2 regions of the Corynebacterium auris genome follow, and region 1 is predicted to be linked to the other one. Evidence: riboswitches for the same ligand, from Rfam matches in the RefSeq annotation. Region 1 holds a riboswitch; the other holds the start of a gene.

Region 1 (7,752 bases):
TGCCGATAGAGACGAGCTCTATGGTGTGCCCGTCCTCGATGAACTCGGTGTCGTAGAAGTAGCGCACCCTAGCTGCTCCGCGCCGGCTCGTCGACCTCTGTTTGGCCCCCTGTTTGGACCCCGGTTTGGGCCGCCTCGTCGGCATCGTCGTCCTCGTCATCGTGGCGCGGCCAGAACATGACGGCTGCGATGCCGAGCACCGCCACTGGCCCCACCACGTTGACGTAGAAGCCTGTCTGAGAAGCGACGAGGAATGCCACGATAAACGCGGCGGCCAAGACAATACGCGTAACGAGATCCCGATCCATGAACCCGATCCTAATTCAGCCCTAATTCAGCGCTGCTTCGGCTCTGCACCCGCGGGGTAGCCCCGTCCCTCCTCGAGGGACTTCTTCACGTCCGCAGCGTAGACATCCACGTACTCGTAGCCGGACAGATCCGCCAACTGCTGCATCACGAAATCGGTGAAGGGGCGCATCACCTCGCGCGAGGCAGGATCAAAACCGTTCTCCCGAGCCCACGCGTGGGGGTCAATCGCCTGCCCGATCTTCATGCGGACCCTGCGCGGCCGGGGAATCACCGTACCGATCGGGTTGGCGTTGCGCGTCCCGATCATCGCTGCGGGCACCACTGGTGCGCCGGTTTCCATGGCGATGCGCGCCATGCCCGTCTTGCCCTTGTAGACGCGCCCGTCGGGCGAGCGCGTGCCCTCCGGGTAGATGCCGAAAAGCTTGCCCTCGCTAAGCACGCGCTTGGCCGCGGTGACAAGCGCCTCGCCCGCGCCCGAATCGGAGCGGTCGATGGGGATCTGTCCCACAGAGGAAAAGAAAAACCGCTGGATGGCCCCGCCCACGCCGGGAGAGGTGAAGTACTCCTTCTTCGCCGGGAAGGTCAGCTGCCGCCACACCATGAGGGGCAGGTAGAAGGAATCCATAACAGCCTGGTGGTTCGACACAATAATCGCGGGCCCGGTCCGGGGGATGTTCTCGTTGCCCTGAATTGTCGGGCGGTTCCACAGATAAAGCGGCGGGCCAAGTGTCGCTTTGAAAAACACGTACCACTTGTTCGTCATCCCTGCAGTCCCCTTTCCCGGGCCAAATCAGCGACCCCGATCATACCCGCGTCGGCGCCGAGCTCCGCGCACACAACGCGCGCCGCGGGGCGATAACCCGCCCCGACGATACCGTGGGCAAACTCCTCGCGCGCGTCGTCGAGGAAGAGGTCGGCGTCCCGGCTGACCCCTCCGCCCAAGACGATCAGCTCGGGATCGAGCACGTCCGCTACGATCGACAGCCCCTTCCCGAGCCAGCGGGAAAAGTCGGCGACAGCGGCCACCCCAAGCGCGTCTCCCGCCCGCGCCGCCCTCATCACGTCGCGGCCGTCGGCGCGCTTATCCACGACTTTGCGGTACAAAGCGCTGCCCTTGAAGCCGCCCTGGCCCGCAACCTCCAGCGCCGTGTCCACCAGGGCGGTGCCCGAGGCGTAACGCTCGAGGCACCCCTGTTTCCCGCAGGAGCACACCCTCCCGCCCGGGACGACCGTGAGGTGACCGAATTCCGGCGCAGTGCCGAAGGAGCCGCGGTAGATCTCGCCGCCGTGCATGAGCGTGGCGCCGATGCCCGTGCCCACGGCGAAAAACACCCAGGTCCGCGCCTCGCGCGCGGCGCCGAAGCGGTACTCGCCCCACGCCGCGGAGTTCGCATCGTGTTCGAGGCGCACGGGAAGCCCCATCGCGTCCTCGAGCTCCGCACGCACGGGGCGGTTATCCCGCCACGGAAGGTGGGGGGCGAAGCGCACGATCTCGCACTCCGGGTCGAGGAAGGCGGCGACAGCTGCGCCCACGGCGCCGATCTCGTAGTCCGCCTGCAGCTCCTCGACGATGCAGGCGATCGTCCGCACCAGCTCCGCCTCCGTGTGCGCGGTGCGGGCCTCGCGCCGCGCCACGATGCGACCCGCCGCGTCGACCGCTCCGGCCCTGACGTTCGTCCCTCCGATGTCGAAGCCGACAGTCAGCGCCCCCGCGTTGCGCGGGTGGTCGGGGTTTCGTGACATAGGCACCGAGTTTAGCCCTCGGTTCATTCCTCCCCGTTGATAACCCGGAACAAGCGGTCTCCGAGCTCGCCGCGCCCAAAGTGCTTTTCGACGAAGCCCGGGCCCGCCTCACCCATCTTCACGCGCCTGGCCTCGTAGCCCAGAAGCGAGGCCACCGCGTCGGCCAGTGCGGCGGTGTCGCGGCCGTTAACCACGACCCCGCTGTCGGGCCCCACGGCCTCCGGCGCTCCGCCGGAATCACCGGCCACGACCGGCACGCCGCACGCCTGGGCCTCGAGGTACACGATCCCCAGCCCCTCTGTGTCGAGGCCCCAGCCCCGGGTGCGCGCGGGCATGGCGAAGACATCCGCGGCCGCAATGACGTCGCGCAGCCGCTCGCTGTCCACAGCGCCGGTGAAGGTGACGGCAGCTCGGTGCTCCGGGGCGAGCTGCTCCGCGAGGCGGTGCAGGCGCCGTCCATACGGGCCGGACCCGACAATGGCGAGGTGTGTGCCGTCGACAAGCGAGCGAATGCGTGGCAACGCCCTGATGAGCTGGTCCTGCCCCTTGCGAGCGACGAGGCGGGAGGCGCACACGACGAGCGGCGCCCGGCCCACCCCGAGCTCAGCTCGGGCCGCCGCGATGCGGTCGGGCGGTATCGGGCGGAAGAAATCCGTATCGAGTGCGGAGGGCACGGCGACAAAGCGCGGGTGCGGCCCGAGCGCGCGACCGAAGCGCGAGAGCGTGTAGCGCGAAATGTAGGTGACCACGTCCGCGCGATCGCCGATGCGGCGCAGCGCCTGGCGGGCTCCGGGCAGCATGGACCAGCCGACCTCATGGCCGTGCGTCGTGGCCACCACCCGGCTCGCCCCGGCCTCGCGGGCGGCCGCACCCAGCAGCGCCAGCGGGGCGGCCGCGCCGAACCAGACGGTGTCGATGTCGCGCTCGCGGATGATGCGCTGCATCTCGCGGCGCACGGCCGGGGTGGGGAGCATCACCGATCGCGGCCAGCGGATCACCTCGTAGCCGCAGGCCGCGTCCCACAGGCGGGCCGCCTCCGCGTCCTGCGTGGAGGCAAAGACGACGAGCCCGTCCTGTCCGGCCCGCTCGACCAGTGCGGCGGCGTAATCCCTCAAATACGACTGAATCCCGCCCACAGTGGGCGGGAAGTCGTTGGTAACCAGCAGCGTGCGCATCAGTAGCGCACGGCGCCCTGGACTGGCATGGAGTTCAGCGGCACGACCTGGACGGGGATGCCGTAGTCGGAGGCGTGCACGACCTGGCCGTTGCCGATGTACATGCCCACGTGCGTCACACCCGGGTAGTAGCCGATGATGTCCCCCGGCTGCAGCTGGGACACCGGTACCGGGGTGCCGCCGGCGAGCTGCGCCTGCGAGGTCCGCGGAATCGACTTGCCGTTCTGGCTGTAGGCCCACACCATCAGGCCGGAGCAGTCGAAGGCGGAGGGGCCGGCGGCCCCCCAGCCGTAGGGCTTGCCCACCTGTGCCAGGGCGGCACCGACGACGCCCTCGCCGGCGCCCGGCAGAAGATCAGGCACCTCGATCGGGTTGTTCTTGTTTTCCCAGCGGGCGCGCTGCTCCGGGTTCAGGGCGTTGATCCGCTCTTCGACCTGGCTCACCTTCTCGTCGAGCTCGTCGCGCTCGCGCTCCAGCTTCGCGCGCTTGGAGTCAAGCTGGTTGCGCTGGAACTCGGCCTCGGCCACAGCGATGTTCGCCGCCGTGGCGCGCTCGGCGGCCTCGTCGTTCGCCTGCCGCAGGGCGTCGAGGGTGCGGTCCGCGTTGCGGGAAACCGCACCGAGGTATGCCGCGCGGTCGATGAACGCCTGGGGGTTGTCCGCCCCCAGGCTGGTGATGATGGTGTCCGCCGTGCTGGTCCGGTTCGCAGACGCTGCGATGGTGTCAAAGGCCTCCCGCTTGGACTCGCGGGCGGCGATCGCTTCCTCCGCCTCGGTCCGGGTCCGCTCCACCCGGTCGCGCAGCTCGCCGAGGCGGCCCTCCGCGCTCGCGATCTCGTCCTCAATGCTCTTGAGTTCTTCGCTCTTTCCGGTGGCCTCCTGCGAGAGGGTTTCCACCTCGTCGATCAGAGCGTCCACGTCGTCGGCCCGGGCTGACACGGCCACGGAGCTGACGACGGTGGCCCCGAGAGCGAAGGCGGACACCGTGGCGCGTGCGGCGCTGTGGCGGGGTCGGAGGGAATGCTTGCCCACTGAGTCCTCTTTCACATCCTGGGCCGTCGCGGTTCGTCGCGTTGATACGGCACCATCTTTACAAAACCGTTATCTCAATATAGTCCATTCTCGGCGGGAATCAAGTGACCATAAAAAACCGCTTTGACCAGCCAAAAATGGCGAAACCCGCCCAGCCGGACATCCGGGGGCGGGTGGAGCGCCTCGAGCTAGAAGCGCCTAGAAGCGCCTAGAAGCGCACAGCCGAGTGAACCGGCATCATGTGCAGCGGACGCTCCCCGACCGGGGTGCCGCTGTTGAGCGCGTCGATGATCTTGCCGTTGCCCGCGTAGATGGCAACGTGGGAGGCGCCGCCGTAGTACGCGACGATGTCACCCGGCTGCAGCTGGTCCAGCGGGACCGGGGTGCCCGCGGAGGCCTGAGCCTGGGAGGTGCGGGGGATCGCCTTGCCCGCCTGAGCGTAGACCCAGGAGGTGAAGCCGGAGCAGTCGAAGGCGTCGGGGCCGGAGGCACCGTAGACGTAGGGAGCGCCGATCTTGGTGCGCGCAATCTCAACGATGCGCTCGCCCGGGGTTTTTGCGCTCGCCGCCGGGGCGGGAGCGGACGCGGGGTTCGCCGAAGCCGGAGCGTTGTAGTTCGCCGTGCCCTGCTCGGCCAGGGAGGGGATCCACTGGGTCACGCCGGGGATCTTCTCGATGTGGGGGACGTTCTCGATCCCCTGGACCTCGACCGAGTAGTTCGTGTTCGGGATCCGCACCTCGGCGGCGTTCGCGGCAGGGCTCAGCAGGGCCGCACCCGCGGCGACGGCGGTCGCGGTAGCGAGGTTGCGGGTCACGGTCTTGTTCTGGCGGCGGTGTTTAGCCACTGACTTTCTCCATATCATCTCAGTCGCCTACCGGGTTAGCTGTCGGGTTGGGCCTGAGAGTCGGCCCTGGTGCACTCCGCGGCGATCTACCGCCGCCCTTGCGCCCCATTCACCCCAGGGAGTGGCCTCGTGGCCGTCGTGGTTCCCCGGCTCCCGCCCTTCGAGCGGGATTCGGCTATATGTCCTTGTGCGAATCGCGTCCGACTATGTCGTCGCAATGTCTCGGTAAGATTACGAAACGGATACGGCTCTTGTCCAACGCGACACCCGTTATCGCACCGTTATTTTGCCGCAGGGCCATTTCGCCGTAGAAAGTTGCCCGGTTCCCGCCGCGAGTCCAGCTCGCTTACCGACGCCAAAAAGGCGCCCTGAACACGCCATACGCACGCTCGCACGGGCACCTCACAGTTGGGTCGTGCCGGGCCGCCCGCCCACTACAGGCCGTATAGTGATTTACCTCACATCACGAAAAGATCACGAAAAAACCCCTCCCCGGCACCGGGGAAGGGCACTTTCTTAAGGCGCTCGCCTTAGGTGGCGTTGCGGTCGGAGGAACCCTTGGTCTCCTCCAGAGCGCGTACGGTTTCGGTCTCCTCGTGGTGCCGGCGACCCTCCGCGTCGCGGACGCGCTCCGTGACATCCAGCTCGCGGGAGCTGAAGGTCCCGAGGGTCTCGGCGTCGGAGTAGCCGAGCTCGTTGAGCTGCTTCGGCACACGCGCGCCGGCGTACTCCAGCGGCACGGGGTGGCCTTCCTCGTCCACCGGGCCGAGCGGCTGGTGAATCTCGACGAAGGCGCCGTTCGGCAGCTTCTTGATCACACCAGTCTCGATGCCGTGCTCCAGCACCTCACGGTCGGAGCGCTGCAGGCCCACGCAGATGCGGTAGGTGATGAAGTAGGCCAGCGGGGGCAGCACGATCAGGCCGATTCGGCCGAACCACGTCATGGCGTTCAGCGAGATCTCGAAGAAGTGGGCCACGTGGTCGTTACCGCCGGAGATGGTCAGCAGCAGGAAGAAGACGATGCCCATCACGCCGAGGCCCGTGCGCGTCGGCACGTCGCGGGGTCGCTGAAGCAGGTTGTGGTGGGCTTTGTCGCCGGTGACCTTCTGCTCGATGAAGGGGTAGGCGAACAGGAGGACGACCATGATGCCACACATCAGGGCGACCCAGAAGGCGCCCGGGATGGTGTAGTTGCCCAGATACAGCTCCCACGCGGGCATGACACGCGCAGCGCCGTCCGTCCACAACATGTACACGTCCGGCTGCGAACCAGCAGACACCTGTGAGGGGTTGTACGGCCCGATCGTCCAGATGCTGTTGATGGTGGTCAGGCCCGCCATGCCCGCGAGAACAGCGAAGACGATGAACATGTAGGCGATGGCCTTGACGGCGAACACCGGCAAAATGCGCACGCCCACGACGTTGTTCTCGGTACGGCCCGGCCCCGGGAACTGCGTGTGCTTCTGGAACCACACCAACAGCAGGTGGGCCGCGACCAGGGCAAGGATGATGCCCGGCAGGACCAGCACGTGCAGGATGTAGAAGCGGTCCAGCATCAGGTCGGACGGGAAGTCACCGCCGAAGATCGCCCAGTGCATCCAGGTGCCAACGATCGGGATACCGACGATGATGGCGGACATGATGCGCAGGCCCACGCCGGAGAGCAGATCGTCGGGCAGGGAGTAGCCGAGGAAGCCCTCGGCCATGCCGAGCAGGATGAGGGTGACGCCGATGACCCAGTTCGCCTCGCGCGGGCGGCGGAAGGCGCCGGTGAAGAAGATGCGCATCATGTGGGCGAACATCGCCATCATGAACATCAGTGCGGCCCAGTGGTGCATCTGGCGAACGAAAAGCCCGCCGCGCACGCCGAAGGAGATGTCCAGGGTGGTCGCGTACGCTCGCGACATCTCCACACCGTTGAGCGGGAGGTAGTCACCGTCGTAGATGACCTTGGTGATGGAGGGGTCAAAGAACAGCGCGAGGTAGATGCCCGTCAGCAGCAGCACGATGAAGCTGTAAAGCGCCACCTCGCCGAGCATGAAGGACCAGTGGGTCGGGAAGACCTTGTTCAACTGGGGCCGCAGGGCCCCGGAGATCGTGTAGCGCGAATCAACGTTGTCCGCGGCTTGTGCAAGTTTAGTGCTCATTAGGACTTACGCTCCCAGAATGCCGGGCCGACGGGCTCAATGAAGTTTCCGTTGGCAACGAGGTATCCGTCTTCGTCAATCGTCACAGGCAGCTGCGGCAGCGCGCGGGCGGCGGGCCCGAAGACCGGCTTTCCGTAGTGCAGCGCGTCGAACTGCGACTGGTGGCACGGGCACAGGATGCGGTTGGTCTGCGCCTCATAGAGCGAGGTGGGGCAACCGATGTGCGTGCAGATCTTGGAGTAGGCGTAGTAGTCGCCGTAGTGGAAGGACTCCTGGCCTTCGCGCTCGATGACCTTCGCCGCATCATCCGAGCGGAGGCGGATGAGCATGACGGCGTTGCGAGGGCCGTGGATGGAGTGCATGTGGTTTTCGTACACGTCGCGCTCCGCGTCGTACTCGACTCCGTCGTTGACGTCCTCCGGGTAGAGCGGGAAGACCGTCTCCATCGACGCCGCGGCGAGGTCCTCGGGGCGCATGCGCACCAGGCGGGACACGCCCGCCGT
Region 2 (7,752 bases), 920 kb from region 1:
GCATGGTGGCGATGGTGAGGAAGGCAGGCAGGGCGATGTAGAACTTCGACCACTCGATGGTGCCCACCTGCATCATCATGAGTGCGCCCACGACGACGAGGACGGGGGCGGCGGCCTCGATGGGCACGATGCCGTAGAGCGGGGTGAAGAACATGGCGAGCAGGAACAGCACGCCGGTGACCACGTTGGCCAGCCCGGTGCGGGCGCCGTCGGCGATGCCCGCCGAGGAGTCCACGAAGACGGTGTTGGACGAGGAGGACGCGGCGCCGCCGAGGACAGCGCCGAAGCCCTCGACGACCAGGGCGCGCTTCAGGTTGGGCAGCTCGCCGTTGTCGTCGGTCAGCTGCGCCTGGCGGCCCAGGGCGGTCATGGTGCCCATCGCGTCGAAGAAGTTCGCCAAAACGAGGGTGAACACGAGCAGCGAGGCGGCGACGACGCCGGCGTGGACGAAGGCGCCGAAGAGGTCGACGTCGCCGACGATGGACAAGTCGGGCACCCCGCCGAGGGAATCAGGCAGGGAGGGCACCGCCAGCGCCCACCCCGAGGGCGAATCGGCGGCAGAGCCGGCGCCGACGACAGCCTCGACGATCAGGGCGATGACCGTGGTGGCCACGATGCCGAGGAACAGCCCGCCGGGGATGTTGCGGATCACGGCGAAGCCGCAGATGAGGAGGCCGATGACGAAGACGAAAGTGGGCCACGAGGCAATCGAGCCGTCGATGCCGAGCTGGACCGGAACGGTAGTCATCGCCTCGTCGGGAACGCGGCGGACAAATCCGGCGTCAACGAGCCCGATGAGCGCGATGAACATGCCGATGCCGACGGACATCGCCGCCTTCATCGAATCCGGGATGGCACGGAAGACGGCGGTGCGGAAACCGGTGACGGCGAGGATGCAGATGATGATGCCGTCGATGACGACCAGCCCCATCGCCTCCGGCCAGGTCAACCCCTGCTGGCCGACGAGGGTCACGGCGACGAGCGTGTTGAGCCCCAGGCCCGTTGCGATGCCGAAGGGGTACTTGGCCACCACGCCGAACAGGATGGACATCACGCCGGCCGCGAGGGCCGTCGCCGCCGCGACCTGGGGGACGCCGAGGACCACGCCCTCGCGGTCCGGGCTCGTTCCGATGATCAGCGGGTTCAGCAGGACGATGTAGGCCATGGCGAAGAAGGTGACCACTCCGCCGCGCACCTCGGTGCCTACCGTGGAGCCGCGCTCGGTGATGTGAAAAAATCGGTCGAGCCCTCCGCCGGGGCGGCGCCGTGCTGTGGATTCGCTGGTACTCACGTACTGCTTCCCTTCGTTGTGCGTTCTCGCGCGATGAAGTTGTCGGTCTAAGCCTGTCACCGCCGGGGCGAAATGAGAAATTGAGGAGTATTGTCGTGCAGGTTTTTTCCTTCGTGGTCACGGAGGGCACCGTCGTCGACGCGCCCGCCTACGCCCGGGCCCTCCGCGCGCTCGGTGTGTCCGCGGCCGATTTGAACCGCCTTCGCGTGCGCCTCTCCCTCGTCTCGGGCACCCGCCGGGCGGTAATCGAGGTCAGCGGCGGCCTCGCGGCGCTTTCCCTGCGCCCGCTGACCCCCTCGCCCGAGGAAATCACCGTCGATTCCTCCCCGCTGCGCGACGAGCGGGAAAACCCGGCCGTGCACGGCCCCGACTGCGGGTGGCAGCGCTTCGCCCTCGCCTCGCTGTCCACGCACGAGGGCCTGCTTATCGACGCCCACTCCCGCGTCCCCCAGGCCATCGCCGCGGCCCTGCTCACTATCGCGACCGACGGCACCGCGCGCGTGCGGGTATCGGGGCACCCGCATACGACGCCCTCTATCGCGCTGGACGGCGTGCTGGACATCCTCGCGTGGCGGGGCGCGACGATCGATCCCGCCCCGGCCGGCTTCCGCGTCGCAGATCTCATGGAGGCGGAAACCTGGCTGGTCGACCCGGTCTACGGAGCGCGCCTCGTCTCCGGTTGGCGCGAGTACGCCGCGACCGTCGGCGGACGCACCGCGCTGCAACGCGCCGGGCTTCCGACGCACAGGGAGGTCAACGAGCTGCGTCGGGCGCGGGCCTCGTCGTTCTAAACAGTTTGTACGAGCCCAGTATCACGCGCCCAGTACCACGCGCCTAGTACAGGGGCTTTTCGTCGTCGTAAGGCGTGCCCGCGGAGCTGGCCTCCGTGTCAACCTCGGTGTCGGAGTGCGCCCCACAGCCGTAGCTGGCGGCCACGACGCGCCCGTCGGCGGAGTACTCGTTGGTGCACACCCCGAAGTTGTCGCCGACGGGCTCACCCAGCGGCACCCAGAACGCGCAACTGCGACAGTGCAGGGTGGCCTGCTCGGCGAACTCGCTGTTGGGACCGAACTCGCCGGTGCGCCAGCGCGTTTTCGCGTCCTCTAACCCGGCGCGGGTGAGGTAACGCTTGGTGTCGCGCCCGGCGAAGGTCACGGCGTCGCGGGAGAAGGAATCCTCGGTGAGGCGGTCGTCGTCGGGCGCGGGCGCCATGAGGTCGCCCGGGCCGAGGTCCCCGGGCCGCAGGCGCTCGGAGTAGGGCACCCAGTCGGGCGCCTCGAGGGCGTCGCCGCTCGGCGAGGGAACGAGCGCAACCTCGTTGACGGTGACCCAGGTGGAGCCGGTGGCGCAGGCCACGACCGCGTTCCACTCCCAGCCCGGGTAGCCCGGCTCGTCCGCCGCGAAGCGGTGGGTGGCCACGTTGGGGCTTACCCCCGCCACGCCGATGTGCTCGCCCACCTCGCCCCCGGCGATCTCTTCGAGGGCCTCCCTGGCGGTGGCGACGGCCCGGTCCCCCAGCAACGGGCGGCGGGGGCGGGAGGAACGGGAAGATCTGGTGGAAGCAGACACGCACTCATTATGCGTGAGGTGGTGCATGATAGTGAGCATGGGTCTTTCTGCGCGCGCCTTTTGCTACCTCGCCGTGCTTTCCGTCGTGCTGCCCGGCGCGGCGGCGTGCTCGGCCGCCGCCGAAGGTCCGGAGCAGCTGCAGGCGGTCGTCCAGGCCCGCTACGACTTTGACCCCGGCAGCTTCACCCAGGGCCTCGAGGTCGCCGAGGACGGCACCCTCTACGTGGGCACCGGCCAGGAGGGCGAGTCGCGGGTGTACCGCCGCACGGTCGAGGGCGACGAGCTGGTCAGCGCCGGGCTCGATCCGGAGTACTTCGGCGAGGGCATCACCCGCGCGGGCGAGCACCTGTGGCAGCTGACCTGGCGCAACGGGGTGGCCATCCAGCGCGACGCCGAGACGCTGGAAGAGACGGGGCGTGCCGGAATCGACGGGGAGGGCTGGGGCCTGTGCGCGCGCCAGGACGAGCTGATCTATTCCGATGGCACCAGCTACCTGCGGCGGATGGACCCCGAGACGATGCAGGAGCGCGAGCGCTTCGAGGTCACCCTGGAGGGCAGCCCCGTCAGCGGGATCAACGAGCTCGAGTGCGTGGGCGGCGCGGTGTACGCCAACGTCTTCCTCACCACCGATATCCTCCGCATCGACGCCGACTCGGGCGCGGTCACGGCCGTGATCGATGCGTCCGGGCTGGAGAACAACGCAGCCCCCGACCCGAATAACGTCCTCAACGGCATCGCTCACATCCCGGGCACCGACGAGTTCTACCTCGCGGGCAAACGCTGGCCCGACCTGTACCGCGTCAGTTTCGAACCCGCCGGTTAGACTCACCGCCATGAGCTCAACCAAGAAGGTGCCCGCCTGGGCGCAGCTGCTCGTCCTTGTCGTGGGCGTCGCCCTCGTCGTGGGCGGCTTCGCGCTCTTCCTTGAGTGGCAGCGCTCCCGGCCCATCACCCCGCCGGGCGAGCTGCGGGTGGAAGTAGCCAACGGGGACTCCGTGCTCCTCGTGGAGCCGTACACCATCTGCGAGCTCGACGAACAGTGCGACGGCGGCGAGCCCCCCAGGTTCGAGCTGGACGAGTCCTCGCCGGTCACCTTCACCCTGCCGGAGGAGATCGCCTCCTCCAGTTGGAAGCTTCTCACCATCTACGACGACCCGGGGGCGAACGAGGAGCAGCTTTTCCAGTCCGGCCAAGCGGAAAACGCCACCGCGGACCCCGTGAAGGACGGCGCGCGCCTCGTCGTCGCCGAGGTCTCCTTCCTCACCGTGGACGCTGCCGCAGGCGGGGAGGAAACCCCCGTGCTGGCAACGTGGTCGGTCGCCTTCGAATAGGACGCGGCCGTTCAGTTAGGCGTCGAGCTCCTTCGCCACGGCACGGAGGATCTCCGCCACCTGGCGCGCTTCCTTGCGCTCGGGGTAGCGCCCGGCGGTCAGTGCCGGCTGGACCTGGGTTTCGATGAGCGTCATGACGTCGGCAAGCATGCTGCCCAGCTCCTCGGGCTTGCGGCGGTGGACGGGGCGCCGCTTCGGCGTTTCGAGCACGGCGACGCGCAGCGCCTGGGGGCCTTTGCGCCCGGCCGCGAAGTCAAACTCAATGCGCTGGCCTGCGACGAGGTCCTCCACGCCTTCGGGCAGGACGGACTTGCTGATAAAGACGTCCTCGTCGCCCGGGTTGGACGCAAAGCCGAAGCCCTTGTCCGCGTCGAACCACTTCACCTTTCCAATCGGCATGTCCGTCCCCTCTTTCTTTTGCGATAAGTCCTGTAAAGACCGCCTATCATACCCGCGCGCGGGGCGGGAGAGAAGAGCAGCCTCCATTGCGCGTGACATAGTTCACACTACGCGCATGACCTGCGAAAACACTGTCATATGGGACGGTTTGATGGCCGTTCCGTGTCGCTTACGTGACTCAATCGTTACAAAGCTATAAAGTGTCGGCCATGCCCATACGGGCGAGACCTTGAGCGGGGCCCGCCGAATCCTGCCCGGCCCCGCGCACGCAACTGAACTTCACAGGGCAGGAGCGGGGAACCCACCGCGCGCCGCGCACGGGGTGAAGCCGCACCGACAGCGGCCTGGCGCCTCCGCCAGAACCCGACAGCTAACTTCGCAGGCGACAACAAGAGAGGACAGACTTCATGGGACGCCACACCAAGCAGACCGTATCTTTTGCCGCCAAGGCACTCGCCGGCACCGCAGCCGCAGCCGCCCTGAGCGGCGTCGTCGCCCCGCAGGCCTCGGCTGCCCCCGACTCCGACTGGGACCGCCTCGCGCAGTGCGAGTCCGGCGGTAACTGGTCCATCAACACCGGCAACGGCTACCACGGCGGCCTGCAGTTCTCCCCCTCCACCTGGGCGGCCTACGGCGGCACCGAGTTCGCCCCGACCGCCAACCTGGCCACCCGCGAGCAGCAGATCGCCGTCGCCGAGCGCACCCTCGCCGGCCAGGGCTGGGGCGCGTGGCCCGCCTGCTCCGCGAAGCTCGGCCTGAACTCCGCCCCCACCCCGCGCAACGTCTCCGCCGCACCGGCGCCTGCCCCCGCCCCCGCCGCGGCACCGAAGCAGCAGTCCACCGAGACTGAGGTCGACGCCCTGTACAAGCAGGTCGTGTCCAAGCTGGCCGAGTACAACATCCACGTACCCGCCGTGGTCCACGACACCTACAAGGCCAACCGCGACAACTACAACGCGTTCTACAACGCCAACAAGCCGCTTATCGACGCCCTCCTCGCGGGCGACGTCGCTGCCGCGCTGGCCGCACTGCGCTAAGCACGGCTCAACGGGCGCTACGCGAAAAACCGCCTGCCCCGGCGTTATCGCCGGGGCAGGCGGTTTACTGCGCTCTGGGCGCGTTTAACGGTTGATGCGCGTGGTGGGGTGGACGTAGCCGGTTTCCTCGTACGGGCGGGGAAGGATCAGGTCGTCCCCGAAGGGGCTGGATGCGCCGGCGAGGGAGGAAGTGATCTCGGTGACGGGGTGGCCCGTGGGAGTGTATTCGGGCCAGGCCGGGTTCTTGCGGCCGATCTTTTCTACGTCTTTAACCATACCCCATATTCTTTCACGTCCGCCGCCAAAACGCACGTACACTCACCCCCATAATGGACGATCTCATCTCCGCCCTCGCCGCGATGTCGGACGAGGAGCTGCGCACGCTCATCCAGGCCCGCCCCGACGCCACCTTTCCCACCCCGCCCTCGCTGGCCGCCCTGACATCGCGGCTGAACCTGCCGGCATCGCTGGCGCGTGCGCTGCGCCGACTCAACGCCGCCGACATCGCGGTGCTGGAAACACTCGTTGACCACGGCGCGGAGCTCGACCCCGTCAGCGCCGCACACCTCGAAGGCCTCCCCGTCGACGCCGCGGCGAGCGTGGCAAAGCTGCGCGCGTGGGGGCTCGTCTACGGCGAAAGCGGCCTGCGGGTCGCGCCCGGCGCGCTGGCCGGGCTGCCCCCGGGATGGCGCATCCTCGACCGCGCGCCGGAGGGGCTCACCGCACAGGTGGAGGCGCTCGATGCCGAGTCCCGCAGCGTCCTGGAGAGGCTGGCGCAGGCTGGCGGTGTCGGCATGATGCGCTCTTTGAACCCGACGGTGCGCTCCCTCATCGACGCCGACCTTCTCGTCCTGCAGGGCCCGAACACCGTACGCCTGCCCCGGCCCGTGCGCGAGGCGCTGCGCGGCGAACAGCCGCGCGAGTACCCCCTCGCCCCACCGCCCACCGACCCCGTGGACCAGCAGGCGGTGGACCGAGAAGCCGCCGCCCAGGGCCTCGACGCCGTGCGCGAGACGCGGCAGCTGCTGGTGCGGCTGCTTGCCGAACCGCTGCCGCTGAACAAGGACTCCACCGTCGGGGTGCGCTCCCTCCAGGGCCTGAAGAAGCAGCTCGGCTTCGACCCCTCGCTCGTGATGACCACCGGCGAGGCCGCGGGGATCCTCGGACGCGGCGACGATGACGCCGAGCGCCCGGTCCTCGCCGCCACGCGCGAGGGACTGCTCTGGCTCGACGCGCCGCTGGCGCAGCAGTGGGCGCTCCTTTTGAGCGCCTGGGTCGCCTCCCCCTGGCGCATCGACACGGACGCCCGGCTTTTCGACGACACCACGCACGCCCCCGGCCTCAACAGCGCGCGGGCGACGGTTGTCGAGGACCCCGCCTCGCTGTTCTACCGCGCCCCGGTGGTGGCCGCCGGTATGTCGGAGGACTTCATCGAGGCTGCTGTGCGCGAGGCGCACCACTTTGGCGCGCTCGGCGGCGAGCACGCCTCCACTCCCCTGCGCGCTCTCTTGGCAGGCGGCGACGTCGTGGCCTCCGCGGGGGAGCTCGTACCGCCGGAGGTCGAGGAGGTCATCGCGCAGGCCGACCTGACGCTTCTCATCCCGGGCCCTCCCACCCCCGACACGGCGCGCGCTGTGGAGGCCTTCGCCGACCTCGAGTCGCCGGGGCTCGCCAGCGTCTACCGCATCTCCGAGGCCTCGCTGCGCCGCGCCCTCGGCGCCGGGTGGGGCGCTCGCGAGCTGCACGAGTGGCTCTCCCAGCACTGCATCGGGCAGGTTCCCCAGGCGCTGAGCTTCCTCATCGACGACGTCGCCCGCAACCACGGGGCGTTGCGCGCCGGGGCGGCGCTGAGCTACGTGCGCACCGAGGACCCGGCACTTTTGGCAAGGGCGGCGGGGGTGGTGGTGTCGCTACGCGTGCTCGCACCCACCGTGGCCGTCTCGGAGCTGCCGCTTGCGAAGCTCATGGCCGAACTGCGCGCGGCCGGGCTCCAGCCGAGCGCGGAGGACTCCACCGGGGCCGTGCTCAATGTCGCACCGGACCCGGTGCTGGTGCGCGCCACCCCCGCGCGCCTGCCCCGCACCCCGGCCCCGCGCGACACCGAGGAGGTGCTGCGCGCGCTGCG

Evidence for each region. A riboswitch is a leader RNA that binds a small molecule or an ion and turns the genes downstream of it on or off. The one in region 1 is predicted to bind cyclic di-AMP.
Region 2: it holds a riboswitch for cyclic di-AMP, as region 1 does, so the genes downstream of both, CAURIS_RS03280 (resuscitation-promoting factor Rpf1 domain-containing protein) here and CAURIS_RS07655 (C40 family peptidase) in region 1, are expected to answer to the same signal.

Annotation. Positions count from the first base shown of each region.
Region 1 covers NZ_CP047047.1:1,597,607-1,605,358, forward strand. The annotation lists gene CAURIS_RS07625 (polyadenylate-specific 3'-exoribonuclease AS) at 1-67, opposite strand, end outside; gene CAURIS_RS07630 (hypothetical protein) at 69-308, opposite strand; gene CAURIS_RS07635 (lysophospholipid acyltransferase family protein) at 335-1,072, opposite strand; gene CAURIS_RS07640 (ROK family protein) at 1,069-2,052, opposite strand; gene CAURIS_RS07645 (glycosyltransferase family 4 protein) at 2,076-3,227, opposite strand; gene CAURIS_RS07650 (C40 family peptidase) at 3,227-4,258, opposite strand; gene CAURIS_RS07655 (C40 family peptidase) at 4,467-5,102, opposite strand; cyclic di-AMP (ydaO/yuaA leader) riboswitch at 5,112-5,289, opposite strand; gene qcrB (cytochrome bc1 complex cytochrome b subunit) at 5,633-7,249, opposite strand; gene qcrA (cytochrome bc1 complex Rieske iron-sulfur subunit) at 7,249-7,752, opposite strand, start outside.
Region 2 covers NZ_CP047047.1:680,374-688,125, reverse strand. The annotation lists gene CAURIS_RS03310 (NCS2 family permease) at 1-1,291, opposite strand, end outside; gene CAURIS_RS03305 (hypothetical protein) at 1,387-2,082, shown strand; gene CAURIS_RS03300 (DUF3027 domain-containing protein) at 2,126-2,887, opposite strand; gene CAURIS_RS03295 (glutaminyl-peptide cyclotransferase) at 2,898-3,683, shown strand; gene CAURIS_RS03290 (DUF2771 family protein) at 3,694-4,191, shown strand; gene CAURIS_RS03285 (cold-shock protein) at 4,207-4,590, opposite strand; cyclic di-AMP (ydaO/yuaA leader) riboswitch at 4,851-4,990, shown strand; gene CAURIS_RS03280 (resuscitation-promoting factor Rpf1 domain-containing protein) at 4,998-5,627, shown strand; gene CAURIS_RS03275 (hypothetical protein) at 5,712-5,903, opposite strand; gene CAURIS_RS03270 (helicase-associated domain-containing protein) at 5,957-7,752, shown strand, end outside.